DNA from 4 places in the Sporocytophaga myxococcoides DSM 11118 genome. Region 4 is predicted to be linked to each of the others. Evidence: riboswitches for the same ligand, from Rfam matches in the RefSeq annotation. Region 4 holds a riboswitch; each other region holds the start of a gene.
The links. Region 4 has a riboswitch for S-adenosylmethionine ahead of metH (methionine synthase). Riboswitches for the same ligand answer to the same signal wherever they lie in the genome.
Positions count from the first base shown of each region.

Region 1: linked by a shared signal. The riboswitch ahead of K350_RS0100510 (hypothetical protein) and the one ahead of metH (methionine synthase) in region 4 are both predicted to bind S-adenosylmethionine.
Region 2: linked by a shared signal. The riboswitch ahead of K350_RS0100555 (PLP-dependent transferase) and the one ahead of metH (methionine synthase) in region 4 are both predicted to bind S-adenosylmethionine.
Region 3: linked by a shared signal. The riboswitch ahead of K350_RS0116050 (homoserine O-acetyltransferase family protein) and the one ahead of metH (methionine synthase) in region 4 are both predicted to bind S-adenosylmethionine.

Region 1 is NZ_AUFX01000003.1:180,937-183,145, forward strand. It holds gene K350_RS0100500 (GyrI-like domain-containing protein) at 1-290, shown strand, start outside; gene K350_RS0100505 (hypothetical protein) at 300-716, shown strand; SAM riboswitch class I at 910-1,018, shown strand; gene K350_RS0100510 (hypothetical protein) at 1,223-1,459, shown strand; gene K350_RS26790 (HPP family protein) at 1,540-2,209, shown strand, end outside.
Region 2 is NZ_AUFX01000003.1:189,977-192,185, reverse strand. It holds gene K350_RS30600 (hypothetical protein) at 1-534, shown strand, start outside; SAM riboswitch class I at 813-911, shown strand; gene K350_RS0100555 (PLP-dependent transferase) at 1,023-2,204, shown strand; gene K350_RS0100550 (alpha/beta fold hydrolase) at 2,207-2,209, shown strand, end outside.
Region 3 is NZ_AUFX01000012.1:166,554-168,762, reverse strand. It holds gene K350_RS0116050 (homoserine O-acetyltransferase family protein) at 51-1,088, opposite strand; SAM riboswitch class I at 1,232-1,338, opposite strand; gene K350_RS31370 (MarR family winged helix-turn-helix transcriptional regulator) at 1,968-2,209, shown strand, end outside.
Region 4 is NZ_AUFX01000005.1:464,718-466,926, forward strand. It holds gene K350_RS0107965 (Ppx/GppA phosphatase family protein) at 1-631, opposite strand, end outside; SAM riboswitch class I at 837-949, shown strand; gene metH (methionine synthase) at 1,022-2,209, shown strand, end outside.

The sequences.
Region 1 (2,209 bases), on a different contig from region 4:
TGTCACAGAAAATGGTTTTGGAAGAGAACCCAGAATGGTCTTTTACCCAGTCTATTACATTAAATCGCCTTTCTGAGGGCTTGAGTTTGCAGACATCATTTAAAGGTGGCCGAACAGAAGGAAAAAAATCTCTAGAAAAGGTCCGTTCTTTTGCAAAAAGTAAAAATCTGGAATTCATTGGTAAATACCATGAAATATATTTTGAAAATCCGGAAGACTTAAAGTCAAATCAGTTGGTGACAATTTTAAGATTTCCTGTATCAGAAATTAAAATATCTCAAATAATTTAATAGTTGGCTATGACACAATTACTGGAATCCCCAAAAACCTCTTACCTTCTTGAAGGAAGCCTTGAGGTCTTACATCAACAGACCAGAGAATGGTTAAGTGAAATGGATTTGTGGAAGGATGAGATACGTTTTTTTAAGAATCTGATCAATAAGCAACTTCTGAAAGTGAGATCAGAAGATGATAAGGAGGAGTTGAGAGATTATGAAAAAATTCTAAGTAAAATGCATAATGACTGGCTGGAACATCTTTTCATGCAAACCCAAGCTCATGAAATGTATTTGGCTGGAATAATGCAAAACCGCCCCAAAGACTATGATGAAGCATATAGAGAAAGGCATCGAGACCTTACTGAAAAAGTTGACGGTTTTTATAAGGAAATGAAAAGCATTAAAAGCGAATTATTTGAATTCATAGAAAAGCTTTGATAATGATGTAGTTAAACAGTGCATCATTAAAATTTTTCATAACAATTTACCTGATCCTCAGTTTGGTAATCACAGCCGGACTGAGGATATTATTTTTTAATAAATTCACCGGTTAATTTATTTTTGTTAAACTATTTGGAACAAAATTTCCAGTAGCATATATTTGTAATGCGATCACCTACCGTGTGTAGTTGATTTATAAAGAAGAAGGGAGAGAATAGGCTCTGAGAACTTCTAGCAACCTGCCACCAAAAATGTAAGGTGCTAAATCCTAGTTTCGATTTTCGGAACACATATAAATTAACACTTATGAATACAGCCCAATTTAGAGATTCAAAAGAAAAAGTAACTAAAGGACAAGGTTCTTCAGTAAACTTTCGTTTTGCCATTACGTTAAATGCATATAACAACAGTTATTGTTGTTGTAAGCTTTCGTAGTTGGCTTTGGCTAATTTCCTGTAGTAACAGGTTTAAATCAATCCTTTAACAATTTAACCCTTAATGCCATGACAAAAACTATTTCTATTAATTTTAAGACGTTGGCACTCACAGCTGGAATTTCTAATTCTCAAAATAACGAAGTTTGCAATCCTGTATATTCAGTTAATCTGTATCATTTTAACGAAACACCTGGATTGACTTACGAAACCTATCTGACAATTTCAGAAATGGTTAATTATAAATGTGACCAGGCGGTGGCTGGTCAATCTCCGCTAAAACAATGCACCTGGAATCTGAATTAATTCCTGGTTTTTAGATAAATTTGAGGGCTGCTTCATATAAATTGAAGCAGCCCTTCGTTTTTATTCGGTTTAACCTTAAAATGAAAATTAAAATATCGAAACCATTTAAAAGTACACCCAACATTAACCTTTCACGAAAATTCAGAATTGCCAAATATGTCATGTACCGGGAAACCATGTTGCATAAGAGTGATCTTTTATGGACTTTCCTTGGATCGTTTTGCGGAATAGGACTTATTGGTCTCATCAACAGCCAGATATTCGAAGTTCAGGATCATATATTTTTAATAGGATCTTTCGGAGCTTCTGCCGTATTATTATATGGAGTATCTAACAGCCCTTTATCTCAGCCAAGGAATCTGTTTGGAGGTCATATACTTTCAGCACTTGTAGGGGTGACTGTGGCTCAATTATTACCAGACACGCTTTGGTTCTCATCTACTCTGGCAGTTTCACTTAGTATCATGGTAATGCAAATGACCAAAACTCTGCATCCTCCCGGAGGTGCAACTGCTCTGATTGCTAATATTGGCTCTGCTAAAATAAAAGCTTTGGGATACTGGTATGTGGTCTCTCCTGTCGCCACCGGAGTTATTATTCTATTTGCAATTGCGATGGTATTTAACAACCTTTCAGGACGCAAATATCCCGTGAATAAAGGTGGAAAGCGGAAAGCTAAAAGTCCAAAGTTAAAAATTGAAAGTGAAAAGTTAAAAGAAGTCGTTATTGAGGAAAAGTATGAGACTGTTT
Region 2 (2,209 bases), on a different contig from region 4:
GCAATTCAGGATAGTACTCCCAAAGTTGAAAAGCGGATTCAAGAAGACCTTCCTAATGTTCAGTCTCCAATGTTTAATGATAGTATTTTAACGTCATATATCAGTAGTTTAGGACTTGACGAGCAGTATGATATTTCAACTAATCATAATCCCTACATGATAACCGGGTATTTTAATTTGGATGATATTGGGGATACGGCTATTTTATTGCAAGATAAGAAAACTAATAAAGTAGGTCTTTTGATTAAGCATGGAGCATCGAAAGAACATTATTTACTAGGTGCAGGTCAGGAAGTTCTATCTCAGAAATTTGATGATTTTAATTGGGTTGGGGTGTTTCAAAAGGTAAATAAAGGAACAAAGTCGTGCAGCAATATTGATGAAGAAACAGGAGAGATCATGTTAGAAGATGTTCCTGATTCATTAAAAACAACCCTGCCTGCAGATGGTATTTATATTCATGCCTCTGAATCCTGCGGAGGAGGGATAATCTATTGGGATCATGATGAATATAACTGGATTCAACAAGAATAAATAGGATCTATGTTGTATTAAGATTAATAATCTGTTGTTGTGTGCATCTTATGTGGTTAGACTTTTTATCCTGATTAGCTCTTATAATTTACTTTATGGCCCATAATGATGGACAATCATTTCTTTCTTACTAAGCTTTAATTTTCAATATATTATACTTATTCAGGTGGTATTCTTTTCATAAACCTCAAACATAAACCCTACTTTTCCTATAGAGTTATTGTATTTTAGGAATTTCAAAATACCTTTGTATAGAATTACATGCGGTTACTGCATTTAATTTATAAAGAATAGGGAAGAGAGCAGGCTCAATGAACCTATAGCAACCTGTTTCATTTCAAGGTGCTAATTCCTGCCCAATAAGGGAACTATAAATATTACGATGATGAACAAACGATGTAGAATCACCTCAAATAAGTTTTGATAAACCATAACGGTTTGCAATCCTAATTTTCAACCAAATTTTAATCCTGTAATTCACAAAAGCTATGAAATCCATCCAAATAGATAAAATAACACACAGCCATCTCAATGATGCTGCAGAAGATAGTTTACATTTTAATACAACCTGGGATACTTTGAGAAAAATAGAAAAGAAAGTTGCTATTTCTGAATCAGGTATTGAGGCTTTAGCATTTAAATCAATTCGTTCTGCACGATATACACTCATAAAAAACATAGTCGGAGAAAGAAAAAATATCCTGACATTCCATCTTGGTGTATGGGAAATTGAAGCTTTCAAACGAAATGGAATCAAATTGTTCTTTGCCAAAGATTATTCTGATACTAATCTTAAAGATATTATCGCATTAAATAATATCGGTGTGATCTATTTGCAAACAATCGACAGTTTGACATTGGCTGTAGAAGATCTTTCACACATTATTGAACAGGCTCATCAATCTTTGATTCCTGTTATCATTGACAATTCAGCAGGCGGTTTGGGAAAGATATTCAATCCTCTTGAAATAGGAGCTGACTTTGTTATCACTTCGGTTCAAAATTATAGTGCGTTTAACAATACAGCTATTGGAGCTTTTGTGGTACAAGGCTTGAATAGCTGGCAAAAAAAAGATCTATTTCAAATGCTTATTCAAAAATCGTTGCTGGAAGAGCTTAAAGAGCAACGTGAAAAAAACATTGCTCCTGAATTCCTTATAACTGACATAACTGGCGAGCTTATAGAAAACCAGCTCAATATAGAAGAGAAGAAATATAAAGAATATTCTTCTGTTGCTTTTCAACTTGCAAAATGGCTTAATCAACTGGAAACAGTGATGGAAGTGAGTTATCCTGGACTTAAGTCTTCAATATCTAATCTGAATGCCGAAAGGTTTTCTAAAGGTGGATTTGGAAACAGGCTTAAATTCAATTTATGGGATGATAAATTCAGCTTTGGTTTACTAAAGGGATTCTTTGTCGCTGGTAAGCCTGAAGGACTGATTATTGACGTGAATACTACGAACAGAGAGTTTATAATCGAGATTAAGGTTAATAATCTTCAAGTAGTTCTGGAATACTTTCAGCAAGTATTTACTCAGCTAAACAATGAAGTAAACTATAGACTGTATTTGTCAAGACAACTAGAACTCGAACAAGCATTGCAAAAGTTTTTAAGCTTTGGAGTGCCCATCGCATTGATAAAAGAAAAACTAACCAATCAAGTCTGATTATG
Region 3 (2,209 bases), on a different contig from region 4:
TAGTGATTAACAGGATTTTTCAACAGCTAATGCTTAATTTTAATAATTTATCAGAACAATCCGGCAGCAGTTTTTCTTTTATAAAAATCCTGAAGGATATTTGCAATTTTTTCAGTTTCAATCAAAAAGCCATCGTGGCCATACAAAGAATCAATTTCCTGATATTCTGCTCCGACAATATTTTGTGCTAAGAAAATCTGCTCGCAAACAGGGAAAAGTATATCCGTTTTGATACCGATCACCAATGTATTTGATTTTATAGCTTTTAAAGCAACCTCAGCTCCACCTCGCCCACGTCCAACGTGGTGGGAATCCATTGCTTTTGAAAGATAAAGGTATGAATGACAATTGAATCTGTTTACAAGCTTAACCCCTTGATAATTCTGATAAGAGGATGCTTTATAATTATCCAGCTTATTGTCGTCTGTTTCTTTCTGTGTGGAAACGTAAGTATTATAATTTCTGTATGAGAGAAGCGCTATAGCCCTAGCAGCTTTCAAACCTTCCTGCCCTGCATCTTCTCTGCACTCCTGCCAGGATTTATCAGCCTGTATTGCCATTCTTTGGGACTCATTAAAAGCAATTCCCCATGGAGAATGAAAAGCATTTGTAGCCAGCAAGATCAGGTTTTCAATTGTATCAGGAGCTATGATAGACCATTCCATTGCCTGTTGACCGCCAAGAGAACCACCTATACAAGAATGTATTTTAGAAATACCTAATTCTTCTTTAAGAAGAATATGAGCATTTACCATATCTCTTATTGTAACCTGCGGGAATTCCAGAAAATACTGCTTTCCGGTCCGAGGGTTAACATCCAGCGGACCACTGGTTCCATAGCAAGAACCAAGAATATTGGCACATACTATAAAGTGTTTCTCTGGATTAAAAAATTTATCCTCTCCCACCAATCCATACCACCATGTATGTACTTCTGAATTAGCAGTAAGAGCGTGGCAAACCCAGATTACATTGTCTTTTCTACTATTTAGTTTTCCAAATGTAGAATATTGAATCGTAAGGTTTTCAAGAACCTGTCCTGACTCTAAAACAAAATTATTCTTATATGTAAAGGTCTTGTTTTCCACTTTTTAAACTCCAGATTAAACCAACAAATTCAGCACAAAACTAACAACAGATAAAGAGGAAATTAAAAGACTGGCCTTTACTCTTAAGGAAAGAGGTATAACGAAAGGTGTAGTAATATTCAATTAATTTCTTCATCATAATTAATTTATATGCCCTAATATCTTAGGAAAGGAATTAGCACCTTATCTCAAAAAGGATAGGTTGCTAGAGGTTCAAAGAGCCTTTTCTCTCCCCTCTTCTTTATAAATCAATTACATGTTCAGAGTAATTGACTTTGGAGGGTTCAAAATTAATCGGAGAAATGTTAAAAACAAAACAAATTGACCAATTGTAACAAATTTTAGTATTTGCATTCAAATTAAACACTATAAGCTACTAATAATCAGAAATCTAATTATAGTAGACATACAAGGGGATAAGGGAAAAATATTAACACAGACCTGATAAGGAATCCGGAGCCTCTTCATTACATAAATCGTTTAATATCACAGAAATAAAATTCGTGAAAAATCAGGTTACTTACCCTCTAAAAACACGTATAAATACCTAAAGACCTTAATTTTTTTTGTTATGCTACTATTCTTTATAATCGCCATCGTCTGCTTTTTAACCTATAAGGTCGTTTCTATGCCTAAAAAAATAGGCAAAAATAAAAACACAAAACATATAAACTCATCTCTTTAAGTTTTCGCATTCAAATAAATATTTTCCAAACTATTATACCCCATTTGCTGTTCCTAATTTTTCGAATTCCAAATCCTGGAATTCAAAGACGAACAATGATAAACAATTAAATTTTAGTCTGTTTATTTACGTTATAATTCCAATTAGTTAATATTGCTAACAATTAACTTAATTTACTATTGTTGTTGCTTTAAATGAGAATTATTTCATCAAAAGAACCTCCGCTGGGAAAACGCTGCACAGATCTGGCTAAAAATTACCTAGCATTTCTTGTAGAAAACCTGGAAAGCTCCGGTTTGGATAGATATTATTATATGTTGTTGGTTCTGGATGAAAACTCAGGGAAGATAACCCAGCAGCAACTTTCCGAACTACTTCATTGCGACAAAGTTACCACCTTGCGCAATCTTGATCATTTGTCCAAGCTTGAACTCGT
Region 4 (2,209 bases):
GGTTAGCTAGTTCATAGATTTTTCCTATGTTGCCACCCGTACCAATAGCATAGACAGGAATACTTGCCTTAGATATATTGTCTTTTACCCACTTCTCCATTCTATTCCACTCTTCAGGCGCATCTAGTTTATTAAGTCTTCTTACCGATCCGATTTTAAAGGATTGTGCAGCAACTTTCTTTTTATTTACGAAAATATTCAGCTCCGTACTACCGCCTCCTACGTCAATATGGATATAGCTTTTTTCGTCAAGTTCATTAAATAGAACTGCATTTATTAGATCAGCTTCCTTATCTCCATCAATAATATCTATTGAAATATCAACTTCTTTCTTTACTCGTTCTGCAATTTCCCTTCCATTTGTAGATTCTCGCATCGCTGAAGTCGCACAGAATATATAATCATCCACTTCGTAAAGCTCCAAAAGCATTTTGAAAGTTTTCATCAGCTTTACGAACTTTTCCTCTTTTTCCGGACTAATCTTATTGAACTGGAATACATCCTGACCAAGCCTAAGCGGAAAACGGACATATTCAAGTTTCTTAAAGTTGAATATGTCATTGTGTTTCAGGATGCTTGTTATCTGAAAACGGATAGCGTTGGAGCCAATATCTACTGCAGCAAATTTCAAATTAAATGGGTTTTATTGTAAAATTGAACAGCATTGAATTTCAGGAGTTAATCCGAATCGAAGCTTTTCTTAATTCAATTCAAAAATAGAGGAATTAAGGAAAAGAGATGTTTAAAATGTTAAAAAATTATTACATCAACCTTTGAATGCAAAGAATTTTGGAGATTATTTCTTTAAAAAGAAACTTTATTATTAATTTGCATTGAACTTATCCGGAAAGACGGAGGGATTGGGCCCTTAGATGTCTTAGCAACCCTTTAAAAGAAGGTGCTAACTCCCACTCTGAGAATTTTTATTTTCAGCAGAGAAAGATAAGGTAGAACTCCTTCCCGGGAATCTCTCCGTTTAAGCTCTTCATAATTTTATTCATTAAAAAAAAGTTATTGAAAAATGACTGTTAACATTCAGGAAGTATTAAAGAAAAAGATACTTGTGCTTGATGGTGCTATGGGGACCATGATTCAGGGGTATACACTTGAAGAGGAAGATTTCAGAGGAGAAAGATTTAAAGATCATAAAGGCGATTTGAAAGGCAATAACGACTTGTTATCGCTTACTCGTCCCGATATCATTAAAGAAATCCACCTGAAGTATCTTGAAGCCGGCGCTGATATTATCGAAACAAATACTTTTAGCGGTACTTCGATTGCTATGGCGGATTATCATATGGAAGATCTTGTTTATGAACTAAACTATGAATCTGCAAGAATTGCCAAAGAAGCTACGGAGATTTATAACCAGAAGGATCCTTCGAAACCAAGATTTGTAGCGGGATCAATAGGTCCAACAAACAGAACGGCTTCATTATCGCCAGATGTAAACAATCCAGGCTATAGAGCCGTAACTTTTGACGATCTGGTAAAAGCATATTATGAACAAGTAAAAGGCCTTGCAGATGGAGGAGCTGACCTGTTTCTTGTAGAAACAGTTTTCGATACTCTTAACTGTAAAGCTGCTTTATTTGCTATTGAATCTTATAAGGAAGATACAGGATCAAAGATTCCTGTGATGATTTCCGGTACAATTACTGATGCAAGTGGAAGAACTTTATCTGGACAAACAGTAGAAGCTTTCTTGTATTCAGTAACTCACTTGCCTGTTTTAACAGTAGGTTTTAACTGTGCTTTAGGAGCAAAACAATTAAAGCAACACATCCGGGATCTTGCAAAGGAATCTGTTACAGGTATCAGTGCACACCCTAATGCCGGTTTGCCCAACGAATTCGGTCAATATGATGAAACTCCGGAGGAGATGGCTTCGACCATCAAGGAGTTTTTAGATGAAGGTCTTCTAAATATTATTGGTGGATGCTGCGGAACCACTCCTGCACACATTAAAGCAATTGCAGATTTAGCCGCACAATACTCTCCTAGACCAAATCCTGAATCAGATCATCTTTCAAGATATAGCGGACTAGAGCCTTTGAAAGTCTTCAAAGGAGCTAACTTTATAAATATCGGAGAAAGAACCAATGTTACAGGTTCTAAAATGTTTGCCCGTCTTATCAAAGAAGGCAATTATGAGGAAGCGCTTGCTGTAGCCAGAAACCAAGTTGAAGGTGGGGCACAGGTGATCGAT